3 regions of the Erwinia pyri genome follow, and region 1 is predicted to be linked to each of the others. Evidence: predicted binding sites of a transcription regulator. Region 1 holds the regulator's gene; each other region holds the start of a gene.
The links. Region 1 encodes CRP, which controls carbon source genes, mostly activating them, when cyclic AMP is high. Its sites were predicted from a motif close to ATGTGANNNNNNTCACAT; they were not measured.

Region 1 (6,709 bases):
AATGGCCCGATCCACCGGCTTGCCAAGCTGTTCAACCTGCTGCTGCGCGGTAAGGTAGGTATTCCCTTTCACCAGGCCCGGGATCTGCTGTTCAGGCACGCCGCTTAAACGCGAGAGCTTGCTGAGGTTGCCCTCCTCTTTCAGCCACTGTTCCGGATTATCGAGATAGCCTTTCTGCGCGGCCAGCGCGCTGCGGGCGAAGGCGGTCACCACATCAGGATGCTTTTCGGCGAAATCTTTTCGCACCACCCAGACATCCAGCGTTGGGGAGCCCCACTTACCCACCTGCGCCGAGTCGGTGAGCACAGTGCCCTCTTTCTCCAGCTCATTCACTGCTGGCGCCCAGACGTAGGCGCCATCAATATCGCCCCGTTGCCAGGCAGCAATAATGGCGGGCGGTTGCAGGTTAACGATTTGCAGCTGATCGGGACGGATCCCCCAGTGCTTGAGGGCGGAAAGAAGGCTGTAGTGGGTCGTGGAGATGAAAGGTACCGCGATGCGTTTACCGATCAGATCCTTCGGGCTGCTGATGCTTTTTTTCACCACCAGCGCTTCAGAGTTACCCAGCTGCGAGGCAAGCAGGAAGACTTCAATGGGCACCTGCTGGCTGGCGGCAACGGCCAGCGGGCTGGAGCCGATATTGCCAATCTGTACATCACCGGAGGCTAGCGCTCTGACCACGCTTGAACCGCTGTCGAATTTGCGCCACTCCACTTTCGCTCCGCTCTCTCTGGCGAAGGTGTTATCGGCCTGCGCAATTTTCGCCGGCTCTGCGGAGGTCTGATAAGCAACGGTGACATCCACGGCCTGCGCGCTGAGCGAGGAAAGAGAGAGTGCCGCTGCAATAAGTGTAAGAGTGAATTTTCCCGCCATGCCCTGCTCCGGTGATCGTTATCGTTTGAATAACGCCTTTGTAACCGAGAGCAACCATCGCGATAAAGTAATTAGAAATTATCTTTTATAACTAATTATCCTTAGATCAAATGCTGGATAACTAAGTGACATGGCGGGTAAGCGCCAAAAAAAACCACCGCAGTGCGGTGGCTTCTCAGAGGGACAGGGAATTAATGCCAGATAAGCAGCACGCAGGCGGCGGTCAGTAGCCCCATCGCCACGTTAAAAATAGTCCAGGCCCGGCGGCTGCGCAGGATACGACCAATCACCGCGCCAAAGCCCAGCCAGATAATGCCTGACACCAGATTGACCAGCGCCATGCCAACGCTGATGGCGACCACCGAGCTCTGGTAGGCTTCCCCGGCCAGGCTGAAGCTGGCCACGGCGCCCAGTGCCATCAGCCAGGCTTTAGGGTTAATCAGCTGCAGCAGACCACCCTGCCAGAACGGCATTGGCGCAGCGGGTGCATCATTCGTCTCCAGCTTCTCATACTCAGCCGTGCCGATTTTCCATGCCAGCCAGAGAAGATAGAGGCTTCCGCCAATTTTCAGCACCAGGTGCAGAGAGGGATAAAGCAGGATCAGCCCGCCGATGCCAAACGCTACCATCAGCAGCATGACCTGCATGCCAATCATGATGCCGATCAGCAGCCACAACGAGCGAAGAAAACCAAAATTGGCGCCGGAGGCGGTGAGTAACATATTATTAGGTCCCGGCGTGATAGCCGCCACCCATAAAAAGCCCAGCATTGATAAAAACAGACTCAGTTCCATATGAAACGGGTGCTCCTCACCCCCTGACCAGAAACGAACCACATGAAGCTAACAATGTGACAGAGATCCTACAAGCATTTTGAACATGAATTTTAATCACCCTGAGACCCTGCGGTTTCAGCCAATTCCCGGCATGAGCAACGCGCATCTGCAAACAATTTTGCCGCGGCTGGTTCGCCGCCACATGCTGTTCACGCCTCACTGGCAGAGACTCACCCTGCCGGACACCGATTTTGTCGATCTCGCCTGGAGCGAAGATCCGGCCTGCGCCCGACACAAACCACGAGTGGTACTGTTTCATGGTCTGGAAGGCAGCGTTCATAGTCCCTATGCGCACGGGCTGCTTCAGGTCTGCAAGGAGCGTGGCTGGCTGGGCGTAGTGATGCATTTTCGCGGCTGTAGCGGCGAACCCAACCGCCTGCAACGCATCTATCACTCCGGCGAAACCAGCGATGCCAGCTATTTTCTCCACTGGCTGCGTGAGGAGTGGGGTAGTGTCCCTACTGCTGCCGTCGGTTTCTCCCTCGGCGGCAACATGCTGGCCTGTCTGATGGGCGAACAGGGATCGGCCTGCACGCTGGAGGCGGGCGTGGTGGTCTCTGCCCCGTTAATGCTGGAACCCTGCAGCCTGAAGCTGGAACAGGGGGTTTCCCGCTTCTATCAGCGTTATCTGCTCTCGCTTCTTAAACAGAACGCGGAGCGCAAGCTGCTCGCCTGGCCGGGCACGCTGCCCATTGAGCTGCCAGAACTCAGGGCACTGAAAAAATTGCGCGACTTTGATGATGTTATTACCGCCCGGGCGCACGGTTTTCTGGACGCCACCGACTATTATCGTCGCTGCAGCGCCATGCCTTTGCTGCCCAAAGTGGAGAAACCGTTACTGATCATCCATGCTAAAGACGATCCCTTTATGACCCATGAGGTGATCCCCGCCGCCCATTTGCTGCCTTCCGCTGTCACCTACCAGCTGACAGAGTATGGCGGCCACGTGGGTTTTGTCGGCGGCACCCTGCGCAAGCCCCAGATGTGGCTTGAACAACGCATTCCGCAATGGCTTTCAACCTGGCTGGACAACTAACGTGATAATTCCCTGGAAAGAGCTCGACAATGACACCCTGGACAACCTGATTGAATCTTTTGTCCTGCGAGAAGGTACCGACTACGGCGAGCAGGAACGCTCGCTGGAACAGAAGGTTAAAGACGTTCGCCGCCAGTTAACCAGCGGCGAAGCGGTACTGGTCTGGTCCGAGCTGCATGAGACGGTCAATATCATGCCGCGTGGTCAGGTGACGGGTTAACGGGCAGAGATGACATCCACGCCTGAAACATGGTACCAATGCGAGGCGACTTTTCTCAGGGAGGTATATGCATGTCAGCCAAACATCCGGTGATTGCCGTAACGGGATCCAGCGGGGCGGGAACCACCACCACCAGCCTGGCCTTCAGAAAGATTTTCCAGCAGCTTGGCCTGCATGCCGCCGAAGTGGAAGGGGACAGCTTTCACCGCTATACCCGCCCTGAGATGGACATGGCGATCCGCAAGGCACGGGATATGGGCCGCCATATCAGCTATTTTGGCCCGGAAGCCAACGACTTTGCGCTGCTGGAACTCACCTTTACCGAGTATGGCCGCACCGGCAGCGGTAAATCCCGCAAGTATCTGCATACCTATGATGAAGCGGTGCCGTGGAATCAGGTGCCGGGCACCTTTACGCCGTGGCAGCCGCTGCCCGAACCGACCGACGTGCTGTTTTATGAAGGGCTGCACGGCGGCGTGGTAACCCCGCAGAATAACGTGGCCGCGCATGTCGATCTGCTGGTCGGCGTAGTGCCTATCGTTAACCTGGAGTGGATCCAGAAGCTGGTGCGTGACACCAGCGAACGCGGCCATTCGCGTGAAGCAGTGATGGATTCAGTGGTGCGCTCAATGGAGGATTACATCAACTTCATTACGCCGCAGTTTTCACGCACGCACATTAACTTCCAGCGCGTGCCGACGGTGGATACCTCTAACCCTTTTGCGGCCCGGGCTATCCCTTCGCTGGATGAAAGCTTTGTGGTGATCCACTTCCAGGCGCTGGAAGATATCGACTTCCCCTACCTGCTGTCGATGCTGCAGGGATCGTTTATTTCGCATATCAATACGCTGGTGGTGCCGGGCGGGAAAATGGGGCTGGCCATGGAGCTGATTATGGGGCCGTTGGTTAAACGGCTGATTCAGGGCAAGAAAATTGAGTAACGCCCGGTAAACAGGCGTTACTCCTACGCTCAGCGAACTACTTTTCCTCTAATTCGATCACTTCGTAGCTGTGGGTCATATTGACCCCTTTACCCAGCATCAGCGCCACAGAGCAGTACTTCTCGGCAGAGAGATCCACGGCGCGCGATACGGCTTTGTCACCCAGCCCGACGCCGCTGACGATAAAGTGCAGATTAATATGGGTAAAGAGGCGGGGAGCCTCTTCACGCCGCTCTGAGGTGAGCTTCACCTCGCAATCCTTTACGTTATGGCGGCCCTTCTGCAGAATCGAGACCACGTCGATGGCGCTGCATCCGCCCGCGGCCATCAACACCATTTCCATCGGGCTTGGCGCTTTATCCCCGGAGTTTCCATCCATCAATACCTGATGTCCTGATGAGGATTCTCCCAAAAACGTTAACCCTTCAACCCACTTGACCCGAGCCTGCATAACAAATTCCTCTAATTCATTTAGTTAACTTCAGATTACGCTTTAGCCTGAAAAACGGCAATGCGGCAGTTTTCCCACTATGCTGAAGCGAGACAACAGAAGACACTCGTTGAAAGCTGTGCTACAAACAAAGCTGTAATATTTTCGTCAGTACTCTACAAGCACGACGAAACGGGACAACATAACGAGCCAGGCTTTTCACAGAGGCCCGAATACATTTCCTGATGGGAAACGCTTGATTATTTCAACGCCTGACAGGGAACTCTGCCCCTGTATTTAGGCACGATGACAACAGAGGATAACAGCGAATGGTTCTCGGCAAACCGCAAACAGACCCGACACTTGAATGGTTCCTGTCACATTGCCATATTCATAAGTATCCATCCAAGAGCACGCTGATTCATCAGGGTGAAAAGGCAGAAACCCTCTACTACATCGTCAAAGGCGCAGTAGCGGTGCTTATCAAGGATGAAGAAGGCAAAGAGATGATCCTCTCTTACCTCAACCAGGGTGACTTCATTGGCGAACTTGGCCTGTTTGAAGAAGGTCAGGAGCGTAGCGCGTGGGTACGTGCGAAAACAGCCTGTGAAGTGGCTGAAATCTCCTATAAAAAATTCCGTCAGCTTATTCAGGTCAATCCTGACATCCTGATGCGCCTCTCGGCACAGATGGCCAGTCGTCTTCAGGTTACCTCAGAGAAAGTGGGCAATTTAGCTTTCCTTGATGTGACAGGTCGCATTGCGCAAACTCTGCTGAATCTGGCGAAGCAACCCGACGCTATGACGCACCCGGACGGGATGCAGATCAAAATCACCCGTCAGGAAATTGGGCAGATTGTTGGCTGCTCACGCGAAACGGTAGGCCGTATTCTGAAAATGCTGGAAGATCAAAACCTGATCTCGGCACACGGTAAAACCATCGTTGTCTATGGCACACGCTGATCGGCTCTGATCCACGGCGCAACAGCCTCTGTTGCGCCTTTTTATTTGGTACGGAGTGATGTGGCGTCGACTGATCTATCACCCTGAAGTGAACTACGCGCTGCGCCAGACGCTGGTGCTCTGCTTACCGGTGGCTGTCGGCTGGCTGCTGGGTGACCTGCAACGGGGCCTGCTCTTCTCTTTAGTGCCTGCCTGTTGCAACATCGCCGGTCTTGATACTCCCCACAAACGTTTCTTCAAGCGCCTGCTCATCGGCGGAACGCTGTTCGCTTTCAGCAGTTTTCTGATCCAGTATCTGGGCGGAAAGGCGGTGCCTTTACCCCTCATCCTGTTCACCATGACGATGCTGCTGGGCATCACCGGCGAGATCAGCCCGCTGCATGGCCGGCTGCTGCCCGGCTCGCTGATCGCCGCTATTTTTACCCTCAGCCTGGCTGGCCGGATGCCAATATGGGAACCGCCAATGCTCTACGTGCTGGGCACCATCTGGTACGGCGTCTTTAACTGGTTCTGGTTCTGGCTGTGGAAAGAGCAGCCGATGCGGGAAACGCTCAGCCTGCTCTACCGCGAGCTGGCGGGCTACTGCGAAGCCAAATACACCCTGCTGACCAGGCTGACGGATCCGGAAAAGGCGCTGCCGCCGCTGCTGGCCCGGCAACAGAAAGCGGTCGATCTGATCACTACCTGCTACCAGCAGATGCATATGCTCTCCGCCACCCGCTACAACCATCACAAACGCCTGACCCGGGCGTTCCAGGTAGCGCTGGATCTGCAGGAGCATATTTCGGTCAGCCTGCATCAGCCTGAAGAGGTGCAAAAGCTGGTAGAGCAGAGCCATGCTGAAGCGGTAATCCGCTGGAATGCGCAGACCATCGCCGCCCGGCTTCGCGTACTGGCTGACGATATTCTCTATCACAAGCTGCCTGAACGCTTCACGATGGATAAACAGCTACAGGCGCTGGAGAAGATCTCCCGACAGCACCCGGACAATCCGGTGGGCACCTTTTGTTATTATCATTTCAGCCGCATCGGCCGGGTTTTACGTACCCAGAGGCCGTTGTATCAGCGGGATTTGATGGCGGACCGCCAGCGCCGTCAGCCACTGTTACCTGCTATCAGAAGCTATCTGTCGCTGAAATCCGCCGCGCTGCGCACCGCCTCGCGCTTTGCAGTGATGCTGACTTTTGCCAGCTCGCTGGCGCTGTTCTTTAATTTGCCCAAGCCTTACTGGATCCTGATGACGGTGATGTTTGTCAGCCAGAACGGCTACAGCGCCACCCGCGTGCGGATCCAGCACCGTGCGCTTGGCACGCTGGCGGGACTGATTATCGCCGCCATCACGCTGCGTCTTCAGGCGCCGGAATCTGTGGTGCTGTTGGTGATGCTGGCGATTACGCTTATCAGCTATCTG
Region 2 (6,709 bases), 1.1 Mb from region 1:
CTGGACCGCGATATTCGTGACCCGATGGAGGTGATGGATGAAGTGGAGAGCGAGCTGAAAATTGCCTGCGCGCCCATTACCTGGCCTATTGGCTGCGGCAAGCTGTTCAAGGGCGTCTATCATCTCTACAAAAACGAAACCTACCTTTATCAGACCGGTAAAGGGCACACCATCCAGGAAGTGCGCATTGTAAAAGGTCTGGATAACCCGGATCTCGATAAAGCGATCGGTGAAGAGCTTGCCGGCCAGCTGCGTGAAGAGCTGGAGCTGGTGCAGGGCGCGTCCCATGAGTTCGATAAAGAAGCGTTCCTGGCGGGCAAGCTGACGCCGGTGTTTTTCGGCACCGCACTGGGTAACTTCGGTGTGGATCATATGCTGGATGGCCTGGTCGACTGGGCGCCTTCACCGATGCCGCGCCAGACTGATCTGCGTACCGTCACCGCGGCGGATGATAAGTTCACCGGTTTCGTGTTCAAGATCCAGGCAAACATGGATCCGAAACACCGCGATCGCGTGGCGTTTATGCGCGTGGTTTCCGGCAAATATGAAAAAGGCATGAAGCTGCGCCAGGTTCGTCTGGGCAAAGATGTGGTGATTGCCGATGCGCTGACCTTTATGGCGGGCGACCGTTCGCACGTTGAAGAAGCCTATCCTGGCGATATCATCGGCCTGCATAACCACGGCACGATCCAGATCGGCGATACCTTCACCCAGGGTGAAAACATGAAGTTCACCGGTATTCCGAACTTCGCGCCGGAGCTGTTCCGTCGTATCCGCCTGCGCGATCCGCTCAAGCAGAAGCAGCTGCTGAAAGGGCTGGTTCAGCTGTCGGAAGAGGGCGCAGTGCAGGTATTCCGTCCGGTACACAATAATGACCTGATTGTAGGCGCCGTGGGCGTGCTGCAGTTTGATGTGGTTGTGGCGCGCCTGAAGAGTGAATACAACGTGGAAGCGATCTATGAGTCCGTCAACGTCTCTACCGCGCGCTGGGTAGAGTGCAGCGACGTGAAGAAATTTGATGAGTTCCAGCGTAAAAACGAAGTTAACCTGGCGCTGGATGGCGGGGACAACCTCACTTACATCGCACCGACCATGGTTAACCTTAATATCACCCAGGAGCGTTATCCTGAAGTGGTGTTCCGCAAAACGCGCGAACACTAACAGCAGGGGATTGCTGGTCTATACTGTGAAAGCGATGCTCTGTGCATCGCTTTTTTTTTGGCCCGGCTGCTCTGGTTCCATCTGGTCCTGATTATACAGACTGCTCTTAAAAAACCTGCTTATTGCGCATTTATCCATCATATCAACCACAAGCAGCGGTGAAATCCTGATTAGCGTCTATATTGAATTCTGACGGACGCAAAATATGCGGCGCGGTTGCTGCAACGTCTTACCTACTACAGTCACGCCGTTTGTGGCTGAAAGCTCACAGTTGTGAGTGCAATCACATGAAGAAGGAATGATCGATGAATATGACTAAGATGAATAAAACTCTGATGGCTGTACTGGTTGGTTCTGCTCTGGTAAGTGGTGCTGCAATGGCAGAAGACACCACGACTCCTAAAGTGCAGTCCACTACCGACAGCGCGGGTTCAAAAATCGATAGCTCTATGAAAAAAGTCGGCGGGTACATGGATGACAGCGGCGTGACTGCCAAGGTGAAAGCCGCTCTGGTAGATGACGACGCAATCAAAAGCACAGATATTTCCGTAGAAACCCATTCTGGCGTTGTGACACTGAGTGGTTTTGTTCCTTCGCAGGATCAGGCCGAAAAGGCTGTAGCGGCGGCGAAAAAAGTTGAAGGCGTTAAGTCTGTCAGCGATAAACTGCACGCGAAAGACAGCACAAAATCGAGCGTCAGCGGTTATGCCGGAGATGCGGCAACGACCAGCGAAATTAAAGCTAAACTGTTAGCAGACGACATCGTCCCGTCACGTAATGTGAAAGTGGAAACCACCAATGGTGTGGTTCAGCTTTCCGGTACGGTGAAAAGTCAGGCACAATCTGAACGTGCCGAAGGGATTGCCAAAGCCATTGATGGCGTGAAAAGCGTTAAGAACGATCTGACTGTGAAGTCATAAAATTGAGACGGGCCACCCCAGGTGGCCTGAATCGATAGTGTTGAAGACAATAATCGAGTCACGCCGGACAAGGCGGATTTAATAAATCAGGCAGCAAGATTTCTACAATAGGGTAAGGAGAAGCTTATGTTTCGTTGGGGCATTATTTTTCTGATTATCGCGCTCATTGCAGCAGCGTTAGGTTTTGGTGGTCTTGCTGGTACAGCCGCATGGGCAGCTAAAATCGTCTTTGTTGTCGGTATCATTATCTTCCTGATCAGCCTGTTCACCGGCCGCAAGAAGTTATAGACCCGAGAATAAAAACAGCATCAACGGAGGCCAGTCACTGACTGGCCTCCGGCGTTTTAAGACAAAAATTGATCAACCGCAAATTACGCCAAACGGCCCGTCTCTTTCCCCTGTATCCTCACCGCATTCCCCCTTCATCAGGATACCGCCTGTGGGCAGACGCATCCCTGTTACTCTCGGCAACATTGAGCCGCTGGCGTTAACACCTTTTCGTCCGGGTAAACTCGCCCTGGTTTGCGAAGGCGGCGGGCAGCGCGGTATTTTCACCGCTGGCGTGCTGGATGAATTTCAGCGGGCTAACTTCAATCCCTTCGACCTGATGTTGGGCACCTCTGCGGGCGCACAAAACTTATCGGCCTATATCTGCGGTCAGCCGGGTTATGCCCGCCGGGTGATTACGCGTTATACCACCAGTAAACTCTTTTTTGATCCGCTGCGTTTTGTGCGGGGCGGGCACTTGATCGATCTTGACTGGCTGGTGAACATTACTGCCCAGGAGTTTCCGCTGGCGATGGAAGCGGGAGAGAAGATGTTCTCTTCCGGCCGGGAATTTTATATGTGCGCCTGCCGCAGCGATGACTATTCGCCAGGCTATTTTGCTCCGACGGCGGCGAACTGGCTGAATATCATCAAGGCCTCCAGCGCCATCCCCGGGCTTTACCGTCCCGGCGTGGATCTGGAAGGGATCAGCTATCTGGATGGCGGCATCAGCGATGCGATTCCGGTGCGTGAAGCGGCGCGCCGGGGTGCGGAAACCATCGTGGTTATTCGTACCGTACCCTCACAGATGACCTATACGCCGCAGTGGCTGAAGCGAATCGAGCGCTGGCTTACGGATAGCGCGCTGCAGCCGCTGGTGAATATCATGCATCTGCATGAAGAGAGCTACCGGGCCACGCAAGCGTTCATCGATAACCCGCCGGGCAAGCTGAATATCATTGAGATCTTTCCGCCGCATGTGCTGGCCAGCATGGCACTGGGCAGCCGCGTGGCGTCGCTGAACCAGGATTATCATCTGGGCCGTCGCTGCGGGCGTTATTTCCTGGCTACACTGGGTCAATGGCTGAATGAGAACGATACGCTGACCAGTCAGCAGCCAGTTATCCCGCCTGCACCAGTGGCAAACGAGCCGGTACGTGATGGCGTGATTCTGGATCCGCTGGCGGGAAACGATGCTGATTACAATGAGGGCTCGCTGGCATGACTGCAGGATTTGTTGATACGCACTGTCATTTTGATTTCGCCCCCTTTTGCGGGCATGAGGAGGAGAGCCTGAGGCTCGCTTCCGCCGCTGGCGTGGAGAAAATCATTGTGGTGGGCGTCTCAGCAGACCGGTATGCTGGCGTGATGGCGCTGGCGGAACGCTGGCAGCCTCTCTATGCCGCGCTGGGCACGCATCCGATGGCGATCGCTCAGCATCGTGACTCGCACCTGGAGCAGCTTGAAAACTGGTTGAAGCTGAAGCCGGAAAAGCTGGTGGCGATCGGCGAAATTGGCCTGGATCTCTTTATTGAAGATCCTCAGTTCGACAAGCAGGAGCAGCTGCTGGATGCCCAGCTACGGCTGGCAAAACGCTATGACCTGCCGGTGATCCTTCATTCCCGCCGTACTCATGACAAATTAGCACAGCATCTTAAGCGCCTGGCGCTGCCGCGTCGTGGCGTGGTGCATGGTTTTGCCGGAAGCGAACAGCAGGCGCTGGCGTTTATCCGCGCGGGCTACGCCATCGGCGTGGGCGGTACTATCACCTATGAACGCGCCAGTAAAACCCGCAACACGATCTCCCGACTTCCTCTCTCTTCTTTACTGCTGGAAACGGATTCGCCCGATATGCCGCTGCAGGGTTTTCAGGGCCAGGCGAACCGGCCTGAGCGCGTGAAAAACGTCTGGCAAAGCCTGTGTGAACTGCGGGAAGAATCTCCGCAGGAGATTGCCGAAACCCTGCGTGAGAACACCCGCACCCTTTTTCAGCTCTGAGTAGCTAAACTCTTAAATCTGACTGGCTGACAACTTCGCTGCGCGAGGTGTCATTTGCCGCTGCTACACTGCGCCATAAATGTTATTATTATAACATTTGCTGGCAAAACCCTGTTTCAGCCTGTTTTTCAGCCTTACCAGAGAGCCGGAGCAGCAACAGTAACCAATTTTATGTGATATTAATCACATCAAAAGGGTTTCGCTTGCAGTGCTATTTCTTTAGATCGTGAATTTCATCACGGAAGAGGTGCTGCCTTTTCCGTTATTATTTTAACATTCCAGCCCGGTAAACGGGCGCTGGCGGCAAGGACCCCGGCTTTCGCTGTCGCGAAACGGGCAAGCCGCCTGAACAATGCCTGGAGAACACTATGACCGACGTCACCGCAGCTGCCGTACGCGCGCTCAAACTCATGGATTTAACCACCCTGAATGATGATGACACCGACGAGAAAGTGATCGCGCTGTGCCATCAGGCCAAATCCCCGGCGGGTAATACCGCAGCTATTTGCATCTATCCACGCTTTATCCCGATTGCGCGCAAAACGCTGCGTGAGCAGGGCACGCCAGATATCCGCATCGCCACCGTGACTAACTTCCCGCACGGTAACGACGATCTGGAAATTGCGCTGGCAGAAACCCATGCCGCCATCGCCTATGGCGCTGATGAGGTGGATGTGGTGTTCCCTTATCGCGCCCTGATGGCGGGTAATGGAGATATTGGTTATGACATCGTCAGCGCCTGCAAAGAGGCGTGCGAAGATTCAGACGTTCTGCTGAAAGTCATTATTGAAACCGGCGAGCTGAAAGATCCTGAACTGATCCGCAAAGCGTCCGAAATCGCCATCAAAGCGGGTGCCGATTTCATCAAAACTTCAACGGGTAAGGTGCCGGTCAACGCCACACCGGAAGTTGCTGAGATTATGCTCAACGTCATTGCTGAGATGGGCGTAAAGCATCAGGTTGGCTTTAAGCCTGCCGGTGGCGTACGCACGGCTGAAGATGCCGCTATTTACCTGAAGCTGGCCGATGAGATTCTGGGTAGCGACTGGGCGGATGCGCGTCATTTCCGTTTTGGTGCCTCCAGCCTGTTAGCCAGCCTGCTGACAGCCGCCGGACATAGCGGCGCAAAAAGCGATTCAGCTTACTGAGCGTAGGGCGAACTTTTTCGCCCTCGCAACCGGTATCAGGACGGCAGATCTGCCGTCCTCATCAAAGATAAACCCCAGGGGGCAACGTGTTCCTGCCACAAGAAATCATTCGAAAAAAGAGAGACGGCCTGGCGCTGAGTGAAGAAGAGATCCGTTTCTTCATCAAAGGTGTGCGTGATAATACCGTTTCCGAAGGGCAAATCGCTGCGCTGGCGATGACCATCTACTTCCACGATATGTCCCTGCAGGAGCGGGTAGCGCTGACCATGGCCATGCGCGATTCCGGGTCGGTGCTCAACTGGCAGGCGCTTAATCTGAATGGTCCGGTGGTGGACAAACACTCCACCGGTGGCGTGGGCGATGTCACCTCGCTGATGCTGGGACCGATGGTGGCGGCTTGCGGCGGCTACGTGCCGATGATTTCAGGCCGCGGGCTGGGCCATACTGGCGGCACGCTGGATAAGCTGGAAGCGATCCCCGGCTTTGATATTTTTCCTGATGATGAAACGTTCCGACGGATCATCAAAGAGGTGGGCGTAGCGATTATTGGCCAGACTAACTCCCTGGCCCCTGCCGACAAGCGTTTTTACGCTACCCGTGATATCACCGCAACGGTCGACTCTATCCCGCTGATCACCGCTTCTATCCTGGCGAAAAAGCTGGCGGAAGGGCTGGATGCGTTGGTGATGGATGTCAAAGTAGGCTCCGGCGCCTTTATGCCAACTTTTGAGCAGTCTGAGCTGCTGGCTCACTCCATCGTTGGCGTGGCAAACGGCGCGGGCTGCAAAACCACAGCCCTGCTGACCGATATGAATCAGGTGCTGGCTTCCACAGCCGGTAACGCGCTGGAAGTGCGTGAAGCGGTTAACTTCCTGACCGGGAAATACCGCAACCCACGCCTGCTGGAGGTCACGCTGGCCCTGAGTGCAGAGATGCTGGTTTCCGGCGGGCTGGCAGCGGACACGGCGGAAGCTACCCGCAAACTGCAGGCGGTGCTGGATAACGGCAAAGCCGCAGAATGTTTCGCGAAGATGGTGGCTGCGCAGAAAGGCCCGGCTGACTTTATCGAAAAAATGGAGAGCTACCTGCCTGCGCCGATGCTCAGCAAAGCGCTCTATGCCGAAAAGCCGGGTATTATCAGCGCTATGGATACGCGGGCACTGGGGATGGCAGTGGTCTCGATGGGCGGCGGTCGCCGTCAGGCCAGCGATCAGA
Region 3 (6,709 bases), 2.0 Mb from region 1:
CACGTTCAATATAGATATCCAGGAAGGTTGATACACGACCGAATGACATAGCCGCGCCGTTCTGGGATTTCACCGCCGCCAGATAGCCAAAGTAGGTCCACTGCACCGCTTCCTGAGCAGTAGTGGCCGGGCCTGAGATATCGCAGCCATATTTTGCCGCCATCTCTTTAATCTGCTGCAGCGCATGATGCTGATCGGCAATCTCTTCACGCAGGCGGATAGTGGCTTCAAGGTTCACGCCATTTTCCATGTCAGCCTGCAGCGAGGTGAACTGTGCAAATTTGTCTTTCATCAGCATATCAATGCCGTACAGCGCAACGCGGCGGTAGTCACCGATGATACGACCACGGCCATAGGCATCCGGCAAACCAGTCAGCACGCCAGATTTACGGCAGCGAAGGATGTCCGGTGTGTAGACGTCGAACACACCCTGGTTATGAGTTTTGCGGTAATCGGTAAAGACTTTTTTCAGACCCGGGTCCAGCTCACGGCCATATACTTTACAGGAGCCTTCCACCATTTTGATGCCGCCGAACGGAATCAGACCGCGTTTCAGCGGTGCTTCAGTCTGCAGGCCAACAATGGTTTCCAGACTTTTATCGATGTAGCCCGCATCGTGAGAGGTGATAGTGGAGGCAAGGTCGGTATCAAAATCGACCGGCGCATGGGTACGGTTCTCCAGCTTGATGCCTTCCATTACCTTATCCCACAGGGCGGTAGTGGCTTCAGTAGCACCGGCCAGAAACGCTTCATCACCTTCATACGGGGTATAGTTTTTCTGAATGAAGTCACGCACGTTGACGCTGTTCTGCCATTCACCCTGTGCAAAGCTTTCCCAAGCCGCAACCTGTTTTTCGTTGTGCTCGCTCATTTGATACCTACCTTAATTACGTTGAGTTCTGTCGTTCCTGCCGCGGTGTTAAGCCGCAGGTGTTTAATCAGGAGATCTTAAATCAGTGATGGTCGCCGTCGCGCAGATAGATAACCCAATAGGTTAGTCCTACCAGGAACCCTCCGCCGATGATATTGCCGATGGTGACGGGGATCAGGTTGTCGGTGATAAAGTTGCCGACGGTCAGATGTGAAAATTGGGCGGCCGTGGCGCCAGTAGCCTGCCAGAATTCGGGGCCTGAGAAGTCGCGGATGATAATCGCCAGCGGAATAAGAAACATATTAGCGATGCTGTGCTCAAACCCGCTGGCGACAAACATCGCAACCGGCAGCACCATCGCCAGCATTTTGTCTGTGAGGCTACGACCGGAATAACTCATCCAGACCGCCATGCAAACCATCAGATTAGCCAGCGTGCCCAGGCAAACCGCTTCAATAAAAGTATGGTGCATTTTATGGTCAGCCGTTTGCAGAACATTTAACCCCCATGCACCATTGGCTGTCATCGCCTGACCGGCAAACCAGATCAGGGCAACAAAAAACATCGCGCCAAAAAAATTGCCCACATAAACATTGACCCAGTTACGTGCTAACTGTGCCCAGCTGATGCGTCCGCTGGCTTTTGCCACCATTGTCAGGACGGTTGAGGTAAAAAGATCTGCGCCACAGACCACCACCAGCATCAAACCGAGTGAAAAACAGAGCCCGCATGCCAGTTTGGTTAAGCCTGAAGGCGCTGAACCGGTCGTTGCGGTGATATAGAAGACAAAAGCGATGGAGATAAAGACGCCAGCCGTAATGGCGAGGAAAAAGGTGGTGAAGGGTTTTTTTGTCGCTTTATAGACGCCAGCTTCTTCGGCTATTTTAGCCATCTCAGACGGGACGATTAAGTCAAACGGGTTGCCAGCTTTCACACTAACTACTCCCAAAATTAGTCAACGACGAGATACTAACAAAGGAGTATAGGTGAGAAATTGATATGGATCATATTGGTCCGGAGTAATGGGCGCCAAACACCCTTATTTTGTAAGGTTTTAAGGTTATATTATTGATATTTAAATAATAAATACTTTTTAAAACTCTAAAAATAAGTTGAAAAGAGCACAAGATGTACCTTGATAAGCGGGATTTATCGCCCTGACTGTTTCTGGAAAGTTAAGGAACTTGCAAAAATGAATTTTTGGTTCACCTTTCATTAACTTTTGGTGAAAAGTTTTAAAAAAATGCAGGCAGGCGGTCGGCTAAATGAATAACCGACCGCCTGAAGAGGTTACTTCCAGTTAAGGCGTTTCGCCTGCTGGAGTTTCTCATAGGCTGCCAGTAGCGACTGGTGAGCAGGGAAGGCCATCAGATCTTCATCAACAGTTTGCAGGCCATAGAAAGGCGCTTCACCGCTGATGGCGGCAGAGGCCGCTTCTACCGCATCCAGACCATACATGCGGACAAATGCAGTATGGTATTGCACCGGATCGCGCTCTTCTTCCTGACTCAGCAGCAGCAGGGTTTGCAGGCAGCGATAGTAGTTTGCACGGGCCGGCGTGAAGATGGAGCTGTTGAACTCCATGGTCCATTCGGTCCAGATCAACGCCTGGTCAAGGTCGCCGCCAGCCAGCGCCAGCATCGCTTTCAGCTCGCCGATACGCAGGGTATACCAGCCATTATCTTTTCCGGTCGCCAAACCAAGCAGTTCACGAACGCGGGTAAAGTCGTCGTGGCCATCTTCATCCAGGCGTTCGATCAGCGCCAGATAATCCTCTTTTTCCCACTGCGTTTCAGGCAGAGAGAGCAAGGTCTCACGCAGGTAAGCGCCCATGCTGTTATTGGCCAGCAGCAGATCTTCAGCAGGATAGATGTCAGACATCCCCGGCACGATGATACGGCAGGCATAGACGTCCAGATGCTGATAATCGGCAATATACACTTCCCGATCTTCCGCCTTGAAGATCGCCATTAATGTGGCGAACTCTTCCTCGGTTGTGCCGCTGAAACGCCAGTCCACAAACGGATAGTCAGCGTCATCTTTGAACATGTCCCAGGAAATCAGGCCGCTTGAATCGATAAAGTGCGTTTCCAGATTGGCATGCTCTGCCACCTCTTCATCGTCAAACGTAGGCGGCGTGAAGACATCCAGATCTTTCAGGCTGCGGCCCTGCAGCAGCTCAGTAACGGTACGTTCCAGCGCGACGCCAAAGTCCGGGTGCGCACCGAAAGAGGCGAAGCAGGTGCCGTTTGCCGGATTAAACAGCACCACGCAGATCACCGGATAGTGGCCGCCCAGGGAAGCGTCGTAAGAGAAGATTGGGAAACCTTCCGCTTCCAGTTTGGCAATAGACTCCACCACGCCAGGATAACGATCCAGCACCGCCTGCGGGATCAACGGCAGGCTGATGGACTCCGCAATGATCCGGTTTTTAATGTAGCGTTCAAAGACTTCAGAAAGTCCCTGCACACGAGCTTCGTTAGCGGTATTCCCTGCAGACATCCCGTTAGAAACGTAGAGGTTGCCAATGATGTTCATGGGAATATAGACGGTTTGCAGATCGGACTGACGGGTGAAAGGCAGGGCGCAGATGCCGCGGTCGGCGTTGCCGGACTGCAGATCGATCAGATCGCTGGCGCTGACTTCCTGCTCAGGATCGTAAAAGGCTTTCAGGCGCTCATCCAGGATACCGGCAGGCAGGCTGTCATCCTCCGGCAGCGGGAACCATTTTTCGTTGGGATAATGAACAAAATCACCGTTGGCAATTTTGTTGCCCAGCCAGAAATCGGCAAAAAAGTAGTTAGTGGAGAGGCGCTCGAAATATTCGCCCAGCGCAGAGGCCAGGGCCGCTTTTTTGCTGGCACCTTTACCGTTGGTAAAACAGAGCGGGCAGTCGCGGTCGCGGATATGTACCGACCAGACATGAGGAACCGGGTTCAGCCAGGAAGCTTCTTCAATATTAAAGCCCAGATCCTGTAATTTTTGCTGAAAGCGTGCGATGGAGTCTTCCAGCGCGGCGTCTTTGCCTGGAATATACGTTTGCGTCATAGTGCCCACTCGTTTTGGGTTGTGCAGAAAGGGCGCAATGATACGGGGTTTCTTCTGGATGCGCTATGCGAGGGGGGAAATTCGTGCCTCTGCCACACCGCTTCTTTCCGGAACTGGTCGGCTGACCGGATAAAACATTGCAGCCAGAGAAGGGCAATGATAAAACCGATAGCAGAATCGACATCGATTGAACTGAGAAAGTGGTGAGGGGAAATGAGTCAGGTTTTCAATTTTAGCTCCGGCCCGGCGATGCTGCCGGCAGAAGTGTTGCGTCGTGCTGAGCAGGAGCTGCGTAACTGGCAGGGCCTGGGAACCTCCGTTATGGAGATCAGCCATCGCAGCAAAGAATTTATGCAGGTAGCCGAAGAGGCTGAAAAGGATTTTCGCGACCTGCTGAAAATCCCTTCGAACTACAAAGTCCTGTTCTGTCACGGTGGCGCGCGCGCGCAGTTTGCTGCTGTTCCAATGAACCTGTTGGGTAGCAAGACAACTGCCGATTATGTTGATGGCGGTTACTGGGCACACAGCGCAATAAAAGAAGCGCTGAAGTATTGCACGCCAAACGTTATTGAAGCGAAAACCACGGTCGATGGTCTGCGAGCTATCACCCCGATGAGTAGCTGGGCCCTTTCTGACGACGCGGCCTACGTTCACTATTGCCCGAATGAAACCATTGATGGTATTGCCATTAATGAAGAGCCAGATTTCGGCGACAAAGTGGTAGTGGCCGATCTCTCCTCAACTATTTTGTCCACGCCGCTGGATATCAACCGTTACGGCGTGATTTATGCCGGCGCGCAGAAAAACATCGGTCCTGCCGGCCTGACGCTGGTTGTGGTGCGTGAAGATCTGCTGGGCAAGGCCAAAAAAGAGCTGCCTTCCATCCTGGATTATCAGGTGCTCAACGACAATGATTCGATGTTCAATACGCCACCAACCTTTGCATGGTATCTCTCTGGTTTAGTCTTCAAATGGCTGAAAGAGCAGGGCGGCGTCAGCGAGCTGGACAAGCGTAACCAGGCTAAAGCAGACCTGTTGTATGGCACTATTGATAGCAGCCGTTTCTACCGCAACGAAGTGGTTCCGGCTAACCGTTCACGTATGAACGTGCCTTTCCAGCTGGCGGATGCGGCTCTGGATAAAATTTTCCTGGAGGAATCTTTCGCCGCCGGGCTGCATGCGCTGAAAGGCCACCGTGTAGTGGGCGGGATGCGCGCCTCAATTTACAACGCGATGCCGCTGGAAGGCGTGCAGGCGCTGACTGATTTCATGATCGATTTTGAGCGCCGCCACGGTTAAGCACCCGAATCTGACGTTTGAAGTGTGAAACCCCGCGAAGCTGCGGGGTTTCATTGCATTTTATATGGAGAATATGTTTCACATGCAGGAATCCCTGACCTTACAACCTATCGCGCTGGTAGACGGCACCGTTAATCTGCCCGGCTCGAAAAGCGTTTCTAACCGCGCTTTATTACTGGCAGCACTGGCAAAAGGCACAACACGTCTCACCAACCTGTTGGACAGCGATGACGTACGCCACATGTTGACGGCGCTGAAAGCGCTAAACGTCAGCTTTACGCTTTCAAAAGATCGGACTGTCTGCGAAGTGGTGGGTCAGGGTGCTCCTCTGCGTGCGGAAGGCCCATTGGAGCTCTTTTTAGGGAATGCAGGGACGGCAATGCGCCCGCTGGCCGCAGCACTTTGCCTGGGCGGGAACGATATTGTGCTGACCGGTGAGCCACGGATGAAAGAGCGTCCCATTGGTCATCTGGTTGATGCATTGCGTCAGGGCGGGGCTCAAATCGACTACCTTGAGCAGACAGATTATCCTCCTCTGCATCTTAAAGGCGGCTTCACCGGCGGCGAAGTCTCAGTGGATGGCAGCGTTTCAAGCCAGTTCCTCACCGCGCTGCTGATGACCGCACCGCTGGCGCCGAATGACACTAAAATTGTTATTAAAGGAGAGCTGGTTTCAAAACCCTATATTGATATCACGCTTAACCTGATGCGCACCTTCGGCGTGGAAGTCATCAACGACAGCTACAGCGTGTTCAAGATCAGCGGCAATCAGCAATATGTTTCGCCAGGCGACTATCTGGTGGAAGGCGATGCCTCTTCTGCCTCCTACTTCCTGGCGGCGGCGGCCATCAAAGGCGGTACGGTAAAAGTGACCGGTATTGGTCGCAACAGCATGCAGGGTGATATTCGCTTTGCTGACGTACTGGAGAAGATGGGCGCGATCGTTGAGTGGGGCGATGACTATATTGCCTGTACCCGCGGTGAGCTGAACGCCATCGATCTGGATATGAATCATATTCCGGATGCGGCGATGACCATCGCTACCGCAGCGCTGTTTGCTAAAGGCACCACGGTAATGCGTAACATCTATAACTGGCGCGTGAAAGAGACAGACCGCCTGGCTGCGATGGCCACTGAGCTGCGTAAAGTCGGCGCTGAAGTTGAGGAAGGGCATAATTACATTCGCGTGACGCCGCCAGAGGCGATCAAGTTTGCTGAAATCGGCACCTATAACGACCACCGTATGGCGATGTGTTTTTCACTGGTGGCGTTGTCCTCCACGCCGGTGACCATTCTTGATCCAAAATGCACGGCAAAAACCTTCCCCGATTATTTCGAACAGCTGGCCCGCATCAGCAAATTGGCATAAATCTGTAAATCCGCTGCATTTCGGTGCAGCGGGTTGCGAGCTGACTCACGTCCTGTAAGGTTTCTCCCGCCTGAAGCACGCAATTCCTCCTGATTAATTTGATCGCGACTATGCTTAAGGGG

Region 2: a site for CRP is predicted at 4,518-4,535, ahead of deoC (deoxyribose-phosphate aldolase). Genes of this name have one in related genera too.
Region 3: a site for CRP is predicted at 1,864-1,881, ahead of focA (formate transporter FocA). Genes of this name have one in related genera too.

The regions. Positions count from the first base shown of each region.
Region 1 covers NZ_CP132353.1:410,751-417,459, reverse strand. The annotation lists gene tauA (taurine ABC transporter substrate-binding protein) at 1-873, opposite strand, end outside; gene Q3V30_RS01890 (LysE family translocator) at 1,065-1,667, opposite strand; gene Q3V30_RS01885 (hydrolase) at 1,753-2,745, shown strand; gene Q3V30_RS01880 (YheU family protein) at 2,747-2,965, shown strand; gene Q3V30_RS01875 (phosphoribulokinase) at 3,037-3,906, shown strand; gene Q3V30_RS01870 (OsmC family protein) at 3,944-4,357, opposite strand; gene crp (cAMP-activated global transcriptional regulator CRP) at 4,666-5,298, shown strand; gene Q3V30_RS01860 (YccS/YhfK family putative transporter) at 5,357-6,709, shown strand, end outside.
Region 2 covers NZ_CP132353.1:3,861,643-3,868,351, reverse strand. The annotation lists gene prfC (peptide chain release factor 3) at 1-1,161, shown strand, start outside; gene osmY (molecular chaperone OsmY) at 1,467-2,081, shown strand; gene Q3V30_RS18260 (DUF1328 domain-containing protein) at 2,208-2,369, shown strand; gene Q3V30_RS18255 (patatin-like phospholipase family protein) at 2,521-3,573, shown strand; gene Q3V30_RS18250 (TatD family hydrolase) at 3,570-4,346, shown strand; gene deoC (deoxyribose-phosphate aldolase) at 4,715-5,494, shown strand; gene deoA (thymidine phosphorylase) at 5,581-6,709, shown strand, end outside.
Region 3 covers NZ_CP132353.1:2,976,618-2,983,326, reverse strand. The annotation lists gene pflB (formate C-acetyltransferase) at 1-871, opposite strand, end outside; gene focA (formate transporter FocA) at 954-1,805, opposite strand; gene ycaO (30S ribosomal protein S12 methylthiotransferase accessory factor YcaO) at 2,162-3,919, opposite strand; gene serC (3-phosphoserine/phosphohydroxythreonine transaminase) at 4,133-5,218, shown strand; gene aroA (3-phosphoshikimate 1-carboxyvinyltransferase) at 5,301-6,587, shown strand.